Regions from separate parts of the Arthrobacter gengyunqii genome, predicted to be linked through region 1. Evidence: riboswitches for the same ligand, from Rfam matches in the RefSeq annotation. Region 1 holds a riboswitch; each other region holds the start of a gene.

Region 1 (6,593 bases):
ATTTGTCGGCGATCCCGGCGGGCACCTGGGACCGCGCCGTCACCATTACCGGCACGCTGGGCTTTGTCGCCAAGGGAGTGTCCCTGGCTATCCTGGGCATCCTGGTGATGGTGGCCGCTTTCACGGCCGCCCCGGAGAAGTCCACCGGGCTCGACGGCGCACTCCACGCCCTGCGCGAGCAGCCCTTCGGCGGGCTGGCGCTGGGAGCCGTGGGCGCGGGAATGATCTGTTACGGGTTGTACACCGGGATCCTGCGCGCCCGGTTCGCCAAGCTGTAGCCGGTTACAGGCCGAAGCCGGGCGCCTCGATGACCGGACAGGTGTCCATGACCACGTCCAATCCGGCGTCGGCCGCACGCTGCGCAGCCGCCTCGTCGATGACGCCCAGCTGCAGCCAGACGGCTTTGGCGCCCGCTTCGATGGCCTGGTCCACGATGTCCCCGACACGGGACGAGTTTACAAAGCAGTCGACCACGTCGATCTGCCCGGGAACCTCGCTGAGCCGCCGGTAACCCGTGTTGCCGTGGACGTCGTCGCCCTTGAGGCTGACCGGAATGATTTCCATGCCCAGGTGGTCCTGGATGTAGCGGGACACCCCGACGGCGGTGCGGCGCGGATTGTTGGACAGTCCCACCACCGCCCAGCGGGCACCCCTGTTGCTCAGGAGGGATTCGACAACTGCGGAGTCATTGACGTGTGGCATCGGCCGTCCTTTGGTGGGGTGCTGGATCGGGCTCCAGCTTACGCCCGCCGCTGTGCCTCGGCTCAGCTCAGGAAAGACTCGATTGCCTCAGCAAGGGCTTCCTCCGGCACACTGACACTGCTTCCTTCCAGCAGCTGGAACTCTCCTTCTTCCAAGGCATCGGCGGCCTGGCGTGCGAGGTCCTGCGTCTCGTCGCCGCTGGCGTTCCCGGCCAGCACCAGCACCGGAACCTGGACGCCGCCGAGTCCTTCCAGTTCAGTCTGCAGGACCAGCATCTCGTCGTCGCCCTCGTTCAGGGCCAGCGTCGGTTCCAGGGCAACGACGCGCGTAATCACCGCGGATTCCTCGGCAGCGCGCAGCGCCAGGAAGGCACCCGAAGCGAAGCCGTAAAGGTCAGCGGTTCCACCGGCCACCTGCACCACCGCCAGCAGGTCATCGACGTCGGATTCCGCCGTGTACTCCTCACCGACGCCGCTTTCACCCAGCCCCCGGCGGTCATAGGTGTAGACGGTGTGATTGCTCGAAAGCAGCTCGGCCAGCGCACGGGTGCTGGAGCTGTTGCGGTCGGCGGTCAACGGATCCACGATCACCAGCGGCGGTCCGTCACCCTGCCGGGACCAGGCAATGCGGGTGCCGTCTGCGGAAAGGGCCATGCCGGTGGCACTGGGTGAGGGTTCCATGGCGGACTCCTGCTCGCTGAAGGGGCGCTGCGCGGACCCTTCAAACGTAAAGAGGCGGTCCGTCCCCGGTCAATGGCTCCGCACCGAACCAGCCTTCTGCAGCCGGAAGGACGCGCCGCGGTGGTTTTCCGGCAGCTTGTCCCCGGCACCGAAGAGCTTATTCCGCAGGGTCCCGGGAGCGTACTCCGTGGGATATGCCCCGCGCTTCTGCAGCTCGGGAACCACGAATTCCACCACATCCTCGAACGTGCCCGGAGTAACGGCGTAGGCCAGGTTAAAGCCGTCGACGTCGGTCTCCTCCACCCAACGGATCAGCTCCTCGGCCACCTCCGCACCGGATCCGACCAGCCTCGGGCCCAGGCCCCCAATGCCGGCGCTCTCGGCGATGTCCCGCACCGTCCAGGGTTCGCCGTCGTCCTTTACTTTCTGGAAGTTGGCGGCCGCGGACTGGATGGCATTGGATTTCACGGCGCCCAGCGGCTGGTCGAGTTCGTAGGTGGAGAGATCAACTCCCATCCAGCCGGACATCAGGGCGAGGGCGCCCTCGTCGCTGATGTAGCTCTGGTAGTCCAGGTGCTTGGCTTCGGCTTCCTCCGTTGTTGCGGCCGTGATGATGGTCAGCAGGGTGTAAATCCGGATGGAGTGCCGGTCCCGGCCGGCGGCCTCGGCGGCGTCGCGGATTTTGGTGACGGTTTCCTTGAGCTTCTCCACCGTGGACGCGCCGACAAACACTGCTTCGGCGTTCCCGGCAGCAAAGGCGATGCCCCTCGGTGAGGCACCGGCCTGGTAGATCACCGGAGTGCGCTGCGGCGAGGGCTCGCTGATGTGAATGCCCGGGACCTTGAAGTACTTGCCCTCGTGGTTGATGTCGTGGACCTTCGCCGGATCGGTGAACACGCCGGTCTCCCGGTCCCGGACAACGGCGTCGTCCTCCCAGGATCCTTCAAGCAGCTTGTAAACCACCTCAAGATATTCATCGGCGTGGTTGTAGCGCTCGTCGTGCTCCAGTTGGTCTTCGGCACCCATGTTGCGTGCCGCCGAGGGCAGATACCCGGTCACCACGTTCCAGCCGACCCGGCCGTTGGTGAGGTGGTCCAGGGTGGAGAGGCGCCGGGCAAACGGGTAGGGGTGCTCATACGCGGTGCCGGCCGTGACGCCGAAGCCGAGGTGTTCGGTGACCAGGGCCATGGCGGAGACCAGCAGCAGCGGGTCATTCACCGGCACCTGGGTGCCCTGGCGAAGGGTGGCATCGTTGGAGGACCCGTAGACGTCATAGGTGCCCAGGACATCGGCAATGAAGATTCCGTCGAACAGGCCGCGTTCGCAGGTCCGGGCCAGATGCGTCCAGTAGCTGAGCTTGGTGTAGTCAGCCGAGCGGTCTTCAGGGTGGCGCCAGAGTCCGGGCGACTGGTGGCCCACGCAGTTCATGTCGAAGGCGTTGAACCGGATCTGCCGCGGGGTGCGCTGGTCGAGCTGTTCGACCGGCTCGGACTGGCTGGACTGGTCGGATTGGCTGGGCAGGCTGGCCACGGGGACATCCTTCGGAAACGGGACGCACCTGCGAAGGAGCGCCGTACTTGCCGTTCGCGGACGCGACACGGCCGGATCCTCATCTGGGGCACCCCGCTACGGAAAGAGGGTTGCCGCCCAACCAGCCAGAGCTTTGCGTTGGGACTCATGATCCTTCGGCTCCAGTATTCGCACAGCGCTGATCAGCGGGCAAGCCGTAGCCGTCACGGAGCGTAACGGCAGACGGCGGCCCAGGTGCCTGCGGTGAAGGCGGCGTCGAAATATTACGCAGGGGACTTGCCGCTTTCCGCAATCGAGCGTTTAGTTGCACTTGACCATCCCGAGCGGCTGAGAGACCTGGATCAGTGAAGCCGCAGCAACCCTGGTTGCCGTCCCTCCTCCTTGAGGAACGGCAATAGCGAGGACAGCACCGCAGGAGGCCCGCAACGGCCCAAGGTGTTATCCGTAGGGTGCTACTGCCAGGACCGATGGAGAGTTAACATGACCGCTCTGGCTTCACAGTCCCCTGCCGCCGCGCCGCCCCACGGGCGCACCGCCGGCTCCGCACTGCCCGTCACCTTTTCCTCGCTGGGCCGCGCCTTCGGCTCCGGCAGTGAAACTCATCAGGTGCTGCGGGACATAACCTTTGACATTCACGCCGGTGAGGTCCTGGCCATTCTGGGCTCCAGCGGCTGCGGAAAGTCCACGCTCCTGCGCGCCGCCGCCGGCCTGGATGCTCCAACGACCGGAGAAGTCCGCATCGACGGAACACCGGTCCGCGGCATCGATGACCGGTGCGCCGTCGCGTTCCAGGAACCGCGGCTGTTGCCTTGGCAAACTCTGCAGGCCAACATTGCCATGGGCCTGCCCAAGAGCATGAGCGCTAAAAACGGTAAGGCCAAAGTGGCCGAACTCCTGGAGCTGGTGGAACTGGCGGCGTTTGCCAAGCACCGGCCGCGGGCAGTCTCCGGAGGTATGGCGCAGCGCGCTTCCCTGGCTCGGGCCCTGGCACGAACCCCCGGGGTGCTGCTGCTGGATGAGCCGTTCGGCGCGCTCGATGCTTTGACCCGACTCAAGATGCAGGACCTGCTGCTCGCGGTGCACCGCGCCAGCCCCACCACGGTACTGCTGGTGACCCATGACGTGGATGAGGCCCTCCAACTGGCCGACCGCATCATCATCCTGGGCAAGGAACCCGGTGTTACCGGGGCCGCCATCACCGAGACCATCACCGTGCCCGGCCCGCGTCCACGAGACCGCGCCTCGGCGGAGCTGGCCCGAATGCGCGGCGAACTCCTGGCCCGCCTCGGCGTCGATCGCCACTAAGCCGCTCCTCCCCGGCGTCGCCCCCTCCTTGCTTGGGGCCGCTCCATCAGCAGTTCTGCGCCCCTTTTGCGCCTGAACCGCGACTATTCGCAGCCAACTCTTCAGAAAGAACTCCCATGAACAGCCGTTCCCACAGTTCCCGCCCCGCCCGCACCACCCTTAGAACCCTGGCCGCCGTTGCCGCCGCGGCTTCCCTGCTGCTGACCGGGTGCGTGGCAGGCGAGGATTCCGATGCCGCCGCCAACGCAGGCGCAGCCGACGGCGGAACCCTCACGCTCGATTTCGCCACCTACAACCCGCTGAGCCTGATCATCAAGGACCAGGGTTGGCTGGAATCCGCCCTGGCCGACGACGGCGTCACGGTGGAGTGGGTGCAGTCCGCCGGCTCCAACAAGGCCAATGAGAACCTGCGCTCCGGGGCAATCGATGTCGGTTCCACCGCAGGGTCCGCAGCCCTGCTGAACCGCGCCAACGGATCCCCGATCAAGGCCATCGACATTTTCTCCCAGCCGGAATGGGCGGCCCTGGCGGTGGGCGCCGACTCCGCCATCACCTCGGTAGCGGACCTCAAGGGCAAGTCGGTCGCCGCAACCAAGGGCACCGACCCCTACTTCTTCCTGGTGCAGGCGCTGGAGGAGGCCGGCCTGACTCTGGAGGACGTCACCGTTGAGCAACTGCAGCACGCGGATGGCCGGAGCGCCCTGGAAAACGGATCAGTGGATGCCTGGGCAGGGCTGGACCCGATCATGGCGGGTGCCGAACAAAACGGTGCCCGGTTGATCCACCGCAACCTGGACTTCAACACCTACGGCATCCTTGCCGCCAACGAATCCTTCCTGACAGAGGATCCGGAACTGGCCCAGGCCGTGGTCAACGCATATGAGAAGGCCCGCGCGTGGGCTGCTGAAAACCCGGAGGAAACGGCGCAGATCCTGGCCGATGTTGCCGGCCTGGACCTGGCAGTGGCCCAGACCGTGGTGCTGGAACGCAGCAACCTCGACGTGGACCCCGCCCCGGGTGAGGCCCAGCGCAGCGTGCTGGAGAAAATCGGCCCCACACTGGTGGAAACCGGAGACGTGGCCGGCCAGGACGCCGTGGACAAGGCACTGGACGGCCTGTTCGATGACTCCTTCGTGAAGTCCGCTGATCCCGAGTCCATTTCGGATGCACAATGAGTTCGGTCCTGAAGACCCCGGCATCCGCGAGCGCCGGTGCCGGGAATACAGCGCCGGCCGGCACCATCCTGACCAGTCGCTGGACCCGCGCGGGTCTGGGCCTGGTGGTTCCCGCCCTGGTACTGGCCGCCTGGCAGATCACCACGGCGGCCGGGATCTTCAGCCCGGTCCAGCTGCCTTCGCCGTCGGCCGTCTACACCGCGGCGGTTGACCTGATCGGCCGTGGACAGCTTGGCCTGCACGTTGCCATTTCCACCCAGCGGGTGCTGGTCGGCTTTGCCATCGGCGCCCTGCTGGGCCTAGCGCTGGGCGCGGTGCTGGGGCTGTCCCGGCTGGCGGAAGTCCTGCTGGGTCCGATGATCGGCGCGCTGCGCGCGGTGCCGTCCCTGGCCTGGGTGCCGCTGCTGATCCTGTGGCTGAAGATCGGCGAGGATTCGAAGATCACCCTGATTGCCATCGGCGCGTTTTTTCCCGTGTTCACCACCGTGTCCCTGGCGCTGCGCCACGTGGACCGGAACCTGGTGGAGGCTGCCCGCGCCTTTGGACTCAACGGGCTGAAGCTACTGAGAACGGTGCAGCTGCCCGCCGTCGTGCCGGCGGTGTTCTCCGGCCTGCGGTTGGCACTGGCACAGGCCTGGCTGTTCCTGGTTGCCGCTGAACTTATTGCATCGTCCATGGGTCTGGGATTCCTGCTGATCGATTCGCAGAACAACGGGCGCACGGACCGTCTGCTGCTGGCCATCGTGCTGCTGGCCGTCATCGGCAAGATCACCGATGCTTTGCTCGGCCTGGCGGAAAAATGGGCGGTGGCAAAATGGGCCTGACATCCACTCTTACTGCGGACCCAACCGCCGAAACCGAGCGGATCGCGTTCTGGGAAGCCGCAGCCAGGCAGCTGCAGTGGGAGCAGCCCTGGCACACCGCGCATACGTTTACCCCGCCGCAGCGGCTGAGCGGACCGGAGATCCCGGAGTCCGACGCCGACTACAGCGTCCCGGCCATCGAGTGGTTCGCCGGCGGAACCCTGAACGTGGCCGTGAACTGCGTGGACCGCCACGTTGCCGCCGGCCGCGGGGACAAGGTGGCCCTGCACTTTGAGGGCGAGCCCGGTGACCGGCGCACCGTCACCTATGCGGATCTGCAGCGCGAGGTCTGCCGCGCCGCGAACGCACTGCTGAACCTGGGCATCGGCAAAGGTGAC
Region 2 (6,593 bases), 1.6 Mb from region 1:
GCTGACCACAGGGTTCATGCTGACCATGGCCGTGGTCATCCCGGCCACAGGATTCCTGCTGCAGCGGTTTTCCATGCGCGGCCTCTTTATTACGGCCATGTCGCTGTTCAGTGCGGGCACGCTGCTGGCTGCCATGGCTCCGGGGTTTGGCACGCTGCTCGGCGGCCGCATCATTCAGGCCGGGGGCACGGCGATCATGCTGCCGCTGCTGATGACCACCGTCCTGAACGCCGTTCCGGCACACCGGCGCGGACGCATGATGGGCACCATTTCCATTGTCATTGCCGTCGCCCCGGCCATCGGGCCCACCGTTTCGGGCATCATCCTCAACGCCCTGGACTGGCGCTGGATGTTCTGGCTGGTCCTGCCGATCGCACTGCTCTCCCTTGTCGTGGGTGCGCTGAAGGTGCAGAACCTCACCGAACCCAAGAAGGTCCCCTTTGACGTGCTCTCGATCGTGCTGTCCACCTTTGCCTTCGGCGGGCTGATCTTTGGCCTGAGCAGCATCGGCGAAGCCGCCCAGGGCGAGGCCCTGATGCCGCTGTGGATTCCCCTCACCGCCGGTGCCCTGGCCATGGCCGGATTTATTTTCCGCCAGCTGTTCCTCCAGCGCACGGACCGGGCGCTGATGGACCTGCGCACCTTCGGGAGCAAACCGTTCGTCGTTGCCATCGTCCTGGTTCTGGTGAGCATGATGGCGCTCTTCGGCTGCCTCATTGTCCTGCCGCTGTACCTGCAGAACGTCCTGGGGCTCAGCACCCTGAACACCGGTCTGCTGCTTCTTCCCGGCGGTGCCGTGATGGCGATTCTGTCACCCATTGTCGGAGGACTGTTCGACAAGTTCGGCCCCCGTCCGCTGGTGATCCCCGGAGCCCTGGTGCTCAGCGGTGCACTGTGGGGCATGACGACCCTGGACGAGAACAGCTCCGTTCCCGTGGTCATCGTCCTGCACTGCCTGCTCAACACGGGCCTGGGATTCATCTTCACGCCGCTGTTCACCTCGGCCCTGGGTTCCCTGCACAAGTCGCTCTACTCGCACGGCAGCGCGATCATCAATACGCTGCAGCAGTTGGCCGGCGCTGCGGGCACGGCTGTCTTCGTCACCCTGATGACGACCGGCACCACTGCTGCGGTCAATGAAGGAATAGCGGGCATCCCGGCCTCGGCCGCCGGTGTGCACACCGCATTCTTCTGGGGAGCGGTTATCTCGCTGGTGGCGCTGGCGGCGTCCTTCTTCGTGCGCCGGCCCACCAATGAAGTGCCCGACGGCGTGGCCATCCACTAGGCGCGGTAATTCCGGTAATTCCCAGCCTTTCCTGCGGGCACGCGGCCGTGGAATTACTTGTGCCCTGCTATAGCCGAATGTGGCCGGCACCCTATTTTATGGAAGCTGCGCGGCTAAACTTACTGGCAGGGGTGGTTCAGAATTACACGAAAAGGGACAAGCACATGGCCCAGAAAAGACAAGTTCTTCTGATTGATGACCTTACCGGGGAAGACGCACAGGAAACTGTGAAGCTGGCCCTGGACGGTGCGCAGTATGAAATCGACCTGACGACGGAGCATGCGGCTGACCTTCGCGAGAAGTTGGGTCCGTATATCTCCAGCGGACGCCGCCTGCGGGGCGGTTCAAGCACGCGCAGCACAAGGCGGGAAAGTACTGCGCACGGTGAGGACAGCCGAAAGATACGGGAATGGGCTGTTGCAAACGGTTACAAGCCAAGCGCCCGCGGACGCATCAGCCAGGAAATACGCGAAGCGTACAACTCGGCACAAAACTAACAGCCCCGGACACGTCCCTCAGACGTGTCGGAGGCTGTTAGCTCACCACCGATTTCCCGCCGTATTGTTGCTTGTCATTCATCGCGCGCAACATTCCGCCATATGACGGTGCCCGCCGGTCACATAACGTGTCACTGGGATTCCTGCGTCGGCACGTGCATGCTGGGTCGTGAGCCCTTCCACACGGCACCCGGCACCCACCGGGGAAGGGGCGCACCCGCGTTGCCAGTGGATAAAGCCATACCCACAACCATCCAGAGCAGCTGAGAGACCTGCCTCCGCGACGCTGCAGCTTCCCCCGGACATCCTTTCCGGAAAGGTGCTAACGGCAGGAACGATGGAAGGAACACCCATGACGCATGATCACATTCCCACGACCCACGCCGGCTCCTTGCCCCGGACACCGGAACTGATAGCAGCCAATGCCGCCCGCACCTTTGCGGCCGACGGTTTCACCCTGGAACGGACCCCGGAATTCGAGGCGTTGCTGACCGGCGCCGTGGTTGACCTGGTGCAGCGCCAAAAGAACCTTGGCATCACCATCCCGGGAGACGGCGAATACGGCAAAGCAATGTCCAATGCTTTGGATTACGGCGCCTGGTGGACCTACAGCTTCCAGCGCACCGCAGGTCTTGAACTCACCGAATTCAATCCCATCACGGCGGGACCGGTTCGCAGCGAGCCCGGCAACGTTCGGTTGACGTCGTTCGCGGACAGGAGGGACTGGACCCGATTCGCTGCCGCCTATTCGGATCCGGAAAGCGGTATTCACCTCGGCCGGAACGCAACCGCCTTTCCCTCGGCCACTGGCCCGATCAGCTATACCGGCCAGGCAGCCCTCGCCAGCGACATTGCGAACCTCAAGGCAGGATTGGAAGCTGCTGACCTCGCCACCGGGTTCATTACAGCTCTGTCACCCGGATCCGCCAGCCGCATCGGCAATGACTACTACGGAAGCGAAGAAGAATTCATCTACGCATGGGCAGATGTCCTTCGCGAAGAATACAAGGCCATCGTCGAAGCCGGACTGGTTGTGCAGATTGATGACCCGTCTATCGCCGAAAACTGGGACCAGATCAATCCCGAGCCGAGCGTGGAAGACTACCGCCGCTTCACTCAGATCCGGATTGAAGCGTTGAATTACGCCCTGCGCGGGCTGCCCGAAGATCAGGTCCGTTTCCATGTCTGCTGGGGTTCGTGGCACGGACCCCACGCCACCGACATCGAGTTCAACCACATTGTTGACCTGGTGCTGGGCATCAATGCCGGAGCCTATTCCTTTGAAGCCGCCAATGTCCGGCATGAGCATGAGTGGGCCATCTGGCGCGGCAAGCGGCTGCCCGAGGGCAAAATCCTGATTCCCGGCGTCGTATCCCATGCCACCAATGTTGTGGAGCACCCGGAGCTGGTGGCGCAGCGGATAGAACGCTTCGCGGGGCTCGTGGGCCGTGAGAACATCATCGCCGGCACCGACTGCGGCCTGGGTGGACGCATCCACCCGGATATTGCCGCAGCGAAGCTCGAGTCGCTGGGTCAGGGAGCGCGCATCGCGGCAGGCAACCTGTTGGCTGGAGCTTCACTCCGATAAGGGCAACCGGACCAAGTAGTTCCGTGGGCGCGGCCGCGTGTTGTGCCCACGGAACTGCTCGCCGGAAACCCTTGACGGCGTCCTGTGCCGGGGACATACTCGGTTACTAAACGATCATTTAGTATCGAATAACAGGCCGGAGCCGACATGACGACCATCCGAATTGCAGACCAGCCGGAGACCACAGAGTTGAACGGATCAGCCGACGATCCGGCGGCTGCCGGCTTCAGCTTCGATCCGACGGCCGTCCAGGACGTGGACAGTGACCTGTACCTCCTGGACAACCTCCTTGACGAGCAGGCCAAGGATGTCCAGCGACGCGTGCGCGCCTTCGTGGACGAGGATCTGCTGCCGGTTATCAATGGCTACTGGGAGCGTGCCGAAGTCCCTTATGAGCTGATCCCGAAGCTCGCGGCCCTTAACATCGCGGGGGGAACCATCAAAGGATACGGCTGCCCCGGGCTGACCCGGCTTGCCGCTTCCACCGCTGCTGCTGAGCTGGCCCGCGGCGACGGGTCCATCAACACGTTCTTCGGCGTGCATTCCGGGCTGGCCATGGGCAGTATCGACATGCTCGGCTCCGAGGAGCAGAAACAGCGGTGGCTGCCATCCATGGCCCGGTTCGAGAAAATTGGAGCTTTTGCGCTGACTGAACCGGGACACGGGTCCGACTCTGTCTCCCTGGAGACCTCCGCGCGCCGCGACGGGGACGAATATGTCCTCAACGGCAGCAAGCGGTGGATCGGCAACGCGAGCTTCGCCGACGTCGTCATCATTTACGCCCGGGATGAAGCAGACGGTGCCGTCAAGGGCTTTGTCATGGAAAAGGATGCTGAAGGTAATCACCCGGCCGGTTACAGTGCTGAGGTCATCACCGGAAAGATCGGCAAGCGAGCCGTCCTGCAGCCGAACATCATCATCGAGAACCTTCGTATTCCGGCGGAAAACCGGCTGGAGAACTGCAACTCCTTCAAGGACGTCAACAAGGTGCTGGCGGCCACCCGTGGGGGAGTGGCGTGGGAGGCGCTGGGCCATGCCGTTGCGGCCTACGAAATTGCCGTGGCCTACGCCAAGACCCGTGTGCAGTTCGGGAAGGAAATTGGCCGGTTCCAGCTGGTGCAGAACAAGCTGGCCAACATGCTGGCCCAGCTGACCGCCATCAAACTGACGTGTTTCCGCCTGAACGAGCTGGCGGACGAGGGCAATATGACCGGGCCGATGGCGTCAATGGCCAAAATGTTTGCGGCACGCCAGGGCCGCTGGATCTGCTCGGAGGCGCGGGACATTATGGGCGGCAACGGGCTGCTGCTGGAGAACCATGTTGCCCGGCACCTCACCGATATGGAAGTTGTCTTCACCTATGAGGGCACTGACAGCATGCAGTCCCTGATCCTGGGGCGGCACATCACCGGGTTCTCGGCGTTCGCGTAGCCGGCACCCCGGGGGAGCAGTAACGGGCAGTCGTAACGGGCAGTCGTACCGGGGAGGCGACAGAGGAAGACCGACGGGGAGGGCGGCGCTGAAGGCGCCGCCCTCCCCTGCATTCCGAATTGTGTGCAGGGGGCAGCCCACTTGCACAGAGCTGTTGAAGTGGCAATTTCGAGTGTAGGCAGGCGAATGGCCTCCGCTTCGTATCCACTTATATCAATTGATATAAAAGTTTCTGGATATAATCCGAAAAAACACGCGCCTTGCAACCATCAACACCTCCCAGCCGCACAACCTCCCAGCAACGAAATGCTGCCAAGACTAGGGGAGTGTCTGTGTCTACTGAACTGGGCTCTCTGGCTGGCCGCTCCGGAATGTCTCTTCCAATTTCCGGCATCTTGGTTCGATGTTCGACGGCTTCGGAATTAACTACCCGCCCCTTCTTCCAAACCCCTGACGGGGACAATTCGTCTCCTATCCAAACGACGTGGTTCGAGGGAGGGGACTGGACGCGGTTCTCTTACACCGAGAATGGCGAGGAGATCCTGCTGCACAGACCAGACTTGAGCAAGCCGCCTGCCCCGCATCCGCGGGCCGCCTGGACCAGGCGGCCCGAGTTACGCCGCTCACGGCGTGTTGACAAGGCTCCTGAGGGACGGTGGAGAGTCTGCGGATTTTGTTCAGTTTCAGGAATCCGTTCATCCCGTTCCACAGGAGTCCCGGTTCGTGGTTGAAGGCTTCGAGAGTATCCGCATCGGAAACCAGGCACTCGTCACGAAAAAAGTGCAGCTTTACAGCGACGGCAAACGGTCAAATACTTTCTGGACACTAAATGAGGCAGTCGTTAAATCAGACTGGGGCGGCGCGGAGTCATATCTGGTTAATGATGTGGAAAGCGCCTTGGATGCGATGGGAACTGCGCTGAGAAGCAAGGTCCAGAAATTCTTATCAACGTCCCGGTAAGCCTTACTTACCTCAGCGCCCTTCGACCCCGAGCAGCCGAAGGGCCATGAGGCTGTGGTGCTCACCGATCTCCGCAGCGCTGAGCCGTCCGTCGCTTCGGTACCAGCGGGCCACATCGATGCACAGGGAAAGCAGGGTAACCACCGCCATATTGGCATCCGGAACGCGAAACACCCCCTGCTGCATACCGTCATCGACGATGGAGCGGAATTCGTCCTCCACCTGATGACGCATTTGCAGGACCTCGGACAGATGGTCCTCGCTCAGTGCCGGAAGCTCGAAGTTCACCACGCGCGAGCTGGTGTGGTTCGCCGCCTGCCACTGTGCCAAATCCCGGACCAGGGCGGCGATCCGGCTGACCGGACTCCCGCCTTCTGAAGCAGCGGCACTGGTCCGCACCAGGTCCAGGGTCTTCTCATGTCCAACCTTGGAAATGCTGTAGAGCAGATCCTCCTTGGACTTGTGGTGCACATACACGGCCCCGGGGGTCACACCGGCGCCGGAGGCGATGTCCCTGGTGGTGGTGCCGTGGAAACCTTTGGCCGCGAAGGCCGCAGTGGCGGAGGAGAGCAGCCGCTGTGCTGTGTCCGTCATGGCCGTTGCTCCGTCTTCCGCCCGTTCCGTCTGCGACGCTGATATTGCCCGTCGTCACGACCGCTAAATGAGCGATCAGCAACCAGCGTAGCAGTGCCGGAATCCGGAGTTCCTGCGGCTATTTCACCCGCAGCCCCATGACGCGGCCGGTGTGTTCGGCGGCAGGATCCATGACCTCGGGCCACCGTGCCGTCATCATGAACAGAAGGCCGCCGTCGTCGCCTCCTGCTGCGCACGA
Region 3 (6,593 bases), 1.7 Mb from region 1:
GCAGCACGAGGGCGTCAAGACGCATCTCGAGCAGCTCGATCAGGTTTTCACCGGTCAGACCGGCGGTGCGGCGGGCTTCCTCGAAGACACGGGTCATCTGTGCTTCGCGGATGCCGTACTGTGCGCGCAGACGCTGCTTTTCGCGCAGGCGTACAGCGTAGTCGCTGTCCTGCTTGCGACGTGCGCGGCCGTGCTCACCCGGGGGGTAAGGACGACGTTCGAAGTACTTGGCTGCCTTGGGGGTCAAAGCAATGCCGAGGGCGCGCGAAGCGCGGGCCTGACGGCGTGCACGTGTGTTGTTAGCCACGTTCACCTTTCACTGTTTTGGCGGTTTGGCCACCGCAGCCCTGGCTTTCACCGGGATACCGAGATGACTGATACGTAAGTACTGGCCTCCATTAGGGAGAGCTCCGGCCAACCGCTGCCTTCTGCTACAGACACGGCGTCGGGCACAACTTTTCGCCGGTAAAAGCGGAAAGGGGGGTCCGGCGTCGCACTTGCCAGTCAACCATCAATGCTAGCACGCACGGCGCGGGCAGATCTCCGGCCGCTGCCTCCCGGGCTACTTTCCGCGGACGATGCCGCGCAGCCGCTCCAACCGCGCCGCAATGTCGCGTTCGATGCCGTTAGCCGTGGGCTCGTAGTAGTTGCGGCCCACCAGATCATCCGGCGGATACTGCTGCCGGGCCACGCCGTGCGGCTCGTCGTGGGAGTAGATGTAGCCCTTGCCGTGGCCGAGCTGCTTCGCCCCCGGATAGTGCGCATCCCGCAGGTGCGCGGGAATCCCCTGCCCGCGGCCGGCGCGCACATCCGCGATGGCGGCGTTGATCCCGTTGTACGCCGCATTGGATTTCGGTGCGGTGGCAATGTGGACCACGGCTTCGGCCAGGATGATCCGGCCTTCGGGCATGCCGATCATCTGCACCGCCTGGGCCGCGGCGACGGCGGTCTGCAGGGCGGTGGGATCAGCCATGCCCACATCCTCGGCGGCGGAAATCATCAGCCGCCGGGAGATGAAGCGCGGGTCCTCCCCCGCCTCCAGCATCTTGGCCAGGTAATGCAGTGCGGCGTCCACGTCGGAACCCCGCAGGGATTTGATGAAGGCGCTGGTGACGTCATAGTGCTGGTCTCCGGCACGGTCATAGCGCAGCGCTGCCACATCCAGCGCCTTTTCCGCGTCGCTCAGGGTGACCTCGGGGATGGCCTCGCCCTCGGTGCGTTCGGAGTAGGCGACGCCGGCGGCGGCCTCCAGCGCGGTGAGGCCGCGGCGGGCGTCCCCGGCGGCCAGGCGCACCAGATGCTCGAGCGCCTCGTCACTGAGCCGAACCCGTCCGGCCAGTCCGCGTTCATTTTCGACAGCGCGTTGCAGCAGTGCGGCAATATCCTCTTCGGTGAGCGGTTTCAGCGTCAGCAGCAGGGAGCGGGACAGCAGCGGCGAGACTACGGAGAAGGACGGGTTTTCGGTGGTGGCGGCCACCAGCACCACCCAGCGGTTCTCCACGCCCGGCAGCAGGGCGTCCTGCTGTGCCTTGTTGAACCGGTGGATCTCGTCCAGGAACAATACGGTGGTGATGCGGTGCAGGTCGCGGTTGGTGAGGGCCTCTTCCATGACGCGGCGGACGTCTTTCACGCCGGCGGTTATGGCGGAGAGCTCCACGAATTTCCGGCCGGAGCCGCGGGCCACCACGTGCGCGAGGGTGGTTTTTCCCGTGCCGGGTGGACCCCACAGCATGACTGACGACGGCCCGGCCGGCCCGCGGTCATCGGCGGACTCCGCCAGGGTGCGCAGCGGGGATCCCGGCCCGAGCAGGTGCTGCTGGCCCACCACTTCGTCGAGGGTGCGGGGGCGCATCCGCACGGCCAGCGGGCTGCGCGGGCGCTTCCGGGCGTCGTCGGCGTCGGCGCCGAAACCGGCTCCGTCGTCGTCCGCGTTGGAGGTGTCGCTGTCGCTGCTGAACAAATCACTCACCAATCAAGGCTACTCGTGCCGTAGCGTGGGATTGGCCCGGCGGACGCCGGGTGCTGTTCGCATTTGGTGAGCAGACTCTCCAGGAGAACCAAATGCCCGCCACACGCTCCACCTTTGTTTCTGCGCAGCGGCTGCCCGGCTGGCTGGACCGTCTGGCCGCCGGCGCCGGGCAGCTAAGCATCACGCCCGAGCACGGCGGCCTGCATGTGTCCGCGGCCAACGGCACCGAAGCGGACCTGCTGGCGCCGTGGCCGGACGACGGACGCCCCGGGCGGGGAGCCGACGACGTCGAGCGCCTGGTCTCGCTGGCCGGCCAGTCCCGCACGCTCGGGATTGTGTTGCTGCGCCGCGGCGGTTACGCCGTGGGTGTTGCCCGGGAGGGCCGGTTGCTCGCGTCAAAGGCCGGCAACCGCTACGTGCAGTCCCGGACGGCTGCCGGCGGCGGATCGCAGCAGCGTTTTGCCCGGCGGCGGGCCAACCAGGCCGACGCACTGGTGGAGACGGCCGCCGAGCAGGCGGCGCGGATCTTCACCGAACATCCGCCGGAGTATCTGGTGTTCGGCGGAGACCGCGCGCTGACCGAGGTGCTGGCGCGGCAGAAGATCTTCGCGCGGTGGAGCAACCTGGCCCGGCTGCGTCCGCTCGATGTTCAGGACCCCAAACTGGCGGTGCTAACTCAGGCTGCCAAGGATGCCTGCTCCGTTTTCATCCGAATTACTGTGCCCTGACCCGTTCAGATACCGAGCCCTGTGCTGTCCCGCGACCGACCTCAATCGGCCAGTCCGAACAGCCGGCGGAGAATCACCGGTGCCGGACCTTCAGCGGCGTGCCGGAACCCTGTTCCGGCCCACAGGCTGACTCCTTCCGGATTGCCTGCCGCCGCGGCGGCGGCCCGGAGCTGGCCGGTGATGTGATTGACGTACGGATAGGCGTCCGGGGCATCCGGATGGGCACGCATGAAGTCATTGGTCAGCCCTCTGGCTGGACGGCCGGAGAAGGCCCGTGTCAGCGAAGTGTCAGGATCCCTGCGGCCCTGTACAGCGTCCATCAACCCGCCGCGGTGCACTGTGCTGGTCCCGGCTTCGTCGCTGAGCAGCAGCAGTGTTCCCACTTGGACGGCACCCGCCCCGGCGGCCAGAGCTGCGGACGCGTCCTCCGGGGTGGAAATCCCTCCCGCTGCAACCAACGGGAGCGGGCAGGCTTCTCGAACCTGGCCCAGCAGGTCCGTCAGCGCCACCTCGCCGGGGACCTTCCCGCTGTCCAGCGTTCCCCGGTGTCCGCCTGCCTCCGGGCCCTGCACGCACAGGATGTGCGCTCCCGCCTCCGCGGCCGCGCGGGCCTCGCCGGCGTCGGTGACCGTCACCACGCTGCAGATTCCCTGCGCCGCAAGCTCCGCGAAGACCGCCGGTTCCGGCAGTCCGAAGGTGAAGGACACTACCGGGACCCGCTCCCGCAGGACCAGCTCCAGCTTGGCCTGCCAGCCGTCGTCGTCGGTGGGATCCGGCATCCCGGGTTCGGGGACGGTGGTTCCAGCCGGCCCCTGCCCTGCTGCTGCGACCAGGTCCTCACGGAAGGTCAGGGCGGCTTCGATTCTTCGGGCTTGGGCTGCGGCCTTCGCCGCGGCCTGATCCTGCGCGGCGACCGGGTAGGTGTTGGCAGCATCCGGTACGAAGAGGTTCAGGCCAAAGGGCCTGCCGCTCAGCCGGCGCAGCTGGGTGATCTGGTCCGCCACGGATTCGGCGCTTTTGTAGCCGGCGGCCAGGAAGCCGAGCCCGCCGGCCTCCCCCACGGCGGCAGCCAGCTCCGGGGTGGAAGGCCCTCCGGCCATGGGCGCACCGATAACCGGAAGGGCGAGGGACTTTAGGGTGAACATGGTGCCGGATTACAGCGTGACGGTGCCGTCAATGCAGGTGACCGTGGATCCGCCCACCCAAATTTTGCGGTCCCGGGTGAAGACCCGGACCCGGCCGGAGCGCTGGACGGCAGTGCCCTGGGTGACGACGTAGCGTTCCGGTGCCAGTGAGGCTCCGATCAGCCACTGGGCGAGTCCGGCATTGAGGCTGCCGGTGACCGGATCCTCTGCAATACCGAGACCCGGTACGAAGGCGCGCACTTCAAAGTCCGTTTCCGCGTCCGCCGGCTGCGCACCGATGACGCCCACGCGCAGGTTGCCCATGATCGTCGGGTCCGGGTTCAGCGCCAGGACGGTTGCGGCGTCCGGGAGCAGCAGTCCCAGCCAGCCCGGTCCGTTGTCGATCCAGTTGGAGGCGAGGATTTGCTCCGTTTCCAGGCCCAGTGCCCGCCGGGCCTGGTCCAGGACGTCGTCCTCCAGCTCACCGGAGCGCAGCAGGGGCGGAGCGGCAAACGCCGCGATCCCGGCATTGGCGTGCAGCGTCACAAGCCCTATGCCGCATTCCTGCACGACGACGTCGGGGTACCGGCGCTTGGCTCCGGTCTCCAGCCAGGCGTGGCACGTGCCCAGCGTGGGGTGTCCGGCGAAGGGAATCTCCCCGCCGGGGGTGAAGATCCGGACCCGGTAGTCGGCCCCGTCCACGGTGGGCGGCAGGACGAAGGTGGTCTCGGAAAGGTTGGTCCACCGGGCAAAGGATGCCATCTCGGCATCCGTCAGCCCTTCCGCTTCGAGCACCACTGCCAGTGGGTTGCCCAAATACGGTTCGCTGCCGAAAACGTCCACCTGTTTAAACCACCGCTGTCTCATTCTTCACACTGTATCCCTTCATTCCCATGACTTTTATGAAGCGGAGTTTACGAACTGTGGCGGGGGTTTGTGTCCCGGTGCTGCCCGGCCTACGTTGGAGCAGGAATCAAGAGTTCCAGCCACGGGCCCTGGCCGGCTGGACGGCAACCCTCTCGCCGTAGCGGGGTGCTCCAGGTGACGATTCGGCCGCCCGAACCCATTCCGGCGCGGCAAGTACTGCGCTTCGCCGTTGCTTCTTTCCGGCCTGGCGCTTGAGGCAAAGGACCTATGCGCATGACACTTTTGACCGACCTTCAGCCCGCTGCGCTGCGGCGGGCCTTTTCCCGATTCCCCTCCGGCGTTGCGGCTTTGTGCGCGGTCATCGACGGAAAGCCGCAGGGCCTTGTCGCGTCTTCGTTTACGGTCGGGGTTTCCATGGATCCGCCGCTGGTGATGTTCGCCGTGCAGAACACGTCCCGCACCTGGCCCGTCCTGCGCGGTGCCGGACGGATCGGGGTGTCGGTTCTCGGATCCGATCATGAGGGCGTCTGCAAGCAGATTGCTTCCAATACAGGCGACCGCTTTGCCGGGCTGAGCCTGCACACTGACACCTCCGGTTCACTCTTCCTGGACCGGGCAGCCCTGTGGCTCGAGTGCTCTGTGGAAAAGGAGATTCCGGCCGGCGACCATGCGGTGGTGCTGCTGCGCGTCCACGGCCATGCTTCCCACGAGGACGCCCACGAACCGCTGGTCTTCCACGGCTCAGCCTTCCGGCATTTGGGGGTTCCCGCCTTCGCCTGACAGCCGCGGGCCGCCGTTTCCCTCCGGTTTGGGAAGTCCCTCCGGTTTGGGAAATCCCTGCCACTGCGGACCGGTCACTTTTTCCCAAAACGGAGGGAACGGGACAAAACGGAGGGAAACAAAGCCCTACATCCGGAAAGCACGGAGCCCGGCCGCCATAAAAGACGACCGGGCTCCGTGCACCGCTTGGGCCTGTCAGACTGTGCACCTGTCAGACTGTGCAACCCGCCAGGCTCTGCAACCAGTCAGGCTGTACAATCCGCCAGGCTCACCGGGGCAAGCCGGGCTGCATGTCCGCCGGGACTTAGCTTTCCTGCGGCTTGTCCTGCTTCTTCTCAGGCTTGAAGTCCACGCCGGCTTCCTTGCGCTGCTGGGCAGTGATCGGAGCCGGTGCCGCGGTCAGCGGGTCGTAGCCGCCGCCGGACTTCGGGAACGCTATGACGTCGCGGATGGACTCGGTGCCGGCCAGCAGGGCCACCACACGGTCCCAACCGAAGGCGATGCCGCCGTGGGGCGGTGCGCCGTACTTGAAACCTTCGAGCAGGAAGCCGAACTTCTCCTGCGCGTCCTCCTGCGAAAGGCCCATGACCTTGAAGACGCGTTCCTGCACGTCGCGCTGGTGGATACGGATGGAACCGCCGCCGATTTCATTGCCGTTGCAGACAATGTCATAGGCGTAGGCCAGGGCCGACTCCGGATCGGTGTCGAACGTGTCCATGAACTCAGGCTTGGGAGACGTGAACGCGTGGTGCACGGCCGTCCAGGCGCCGCCGCCCACTGCCACGTCACCGGCTGCCACAGCGGCCGACGCCGGCTCGAACATGGGAGCGTCCACAATCCACACGAAGGCCCAGTCGTTGGGATCGATCAGACCGGTGCGGTGGCCGATCTCCACGCGGGCGGCGCCGAGCAGTGCACGGGAGGCGGTTGTCTCGCCGGCAGCGAAGAAGACGCAGTCGCCGGGCTTGGCGCCAACCTTCTCCGCGAGGTTCTCACGCTCGAAGTCGGTGAGGTTCTTGGCAACGGGACCGGTCAGGGTGCCGTCCTCCTGGACCAGCACGTAAGCCAGGCCCTTGGCGCCGCGCTGCTTGGCCCATTCCTGCCACGCATCCAGGGTGCGGCGGG

Evidence for each region. A riboswitch is a leader RNA that binds a small molecule or an ion and turns the genes downstream of it on or off. The one in region 1 is predicted to bind S-adenosylmethionine.
Region 2: linked by a shared signal. The riboswitch ahead of MUG94_RS08320 (cobalamin-independent methionine synthase II family protein) and the one ahead of MUG94_RS00920 (LLM class flavin-dependent oxidoreductase) in region 1 are both predicted to bind S-adenosylmethionine.
Region 3: linked by a shared signal. The riboswitch ahead of MUG94_RS10020 (flavin reductase family protein) and the one ahead of MUG94_RS00920 (LLM class flavin-dependent oxidoreductase) in region 1 are both predicted to bind S-adenosylmethionine.

What each region holds. Positions count from the first base shown of each region.
Region 1 is NZ_CP095461.1:173,847-180,439, reverse strand. It holds gene MUG94_RS00935 (DUF1206 domain-containing protein) at 1-278, shown strand, start outside; gene MUG94_RS00930 (CoA-binding protein) at 283-702, opposite strand; gene MUG94_RS00925 (alpha/beta fold hydrolase) at 765-1,382, opposite strand; gene MUG94_RS00920 (LLM class flavin-dependent oxidoreductase) at 1,452-2,831, opposite strand; SAM riboswitch class IV at 2,951-3,065, opposite strand; gene MUG94_RS00915 (ABC transporter ATP-binding protein) at 3,393-4,217, shown strand; gene MUG94_RS00910 (aliphatic sulfonate ABC transporter substrate-binding protein) at 4,334-5,392, shown strand; gene MUG94_RS00905 (ABC transporter permease) at 5,389-6,216, shown strand; gene acs (acetate--CoA ligase) at 6,207-6,593, shown strand, end outside.
Region 2 is NZ_CP095461.1:1,815,113-1,821,705, forward strand. It holds gene MUG94_RS08310 (MDR family MFS transporter) at 1-1,285, shown strand, start outside; gene MUG94_RS08315 (histone-like nucleoid-structuring protein Lsr2) at 1,450-1,782, shown strand; SAM riboswitch class I at 2,030-2,126, shown strand; gene MUG94_RS08320 (cobalamin-independent methionine synthase II family protein) at 2,135-3,370, shown strand; gene MUG94_RS08325 (acyl-CoA dehydrogenase family protein) at 3,518-4,801, shown strand; gene MUG94_RS08330 (hypothetical protein) at 5,525-5,761, shown strand; gene MUG94_RS08335 (TetR/AcrR family transcriptional regulator) at 5,774-6,355, opposite strand; gene MUG94_RS08340 (SMP-30/gluconolactonase/LRE family protein) at 6,474-6,593, opposite strand, start outside.
Region 3 is NZ_CP095461.1:2,197,041-2,203,633, forward strand. It holds gene rpsD (30S ribosomal protein S4) at 1-307, opposite strand, end outside; gene MUG94_RS10000 (replication-associated recombination protein A) at 563-1,969, opposite strand; gene MUG94_RS10005 (acVLRF1 family peptidyl-tRNA hydrolase) at 2,062-2,697, shown strand; gene MUG94_RS10010 (nitronate monooxygenase) at 2,739-3,842, opposite strand; gene MUG94_RS10015 (PhzF family phenazine biosynthesis protein) at 3,852-4,688, opposite strand; SAM riboswitch class IV at 4,793-4,910, shown strand; gene MUG94_RS10020 (flavin reductase family protein) at 4,962-5,468, shown strand; gene aspS (aspartate--tRNA ligase) at 5,773-6,593, opposite strand, start outside.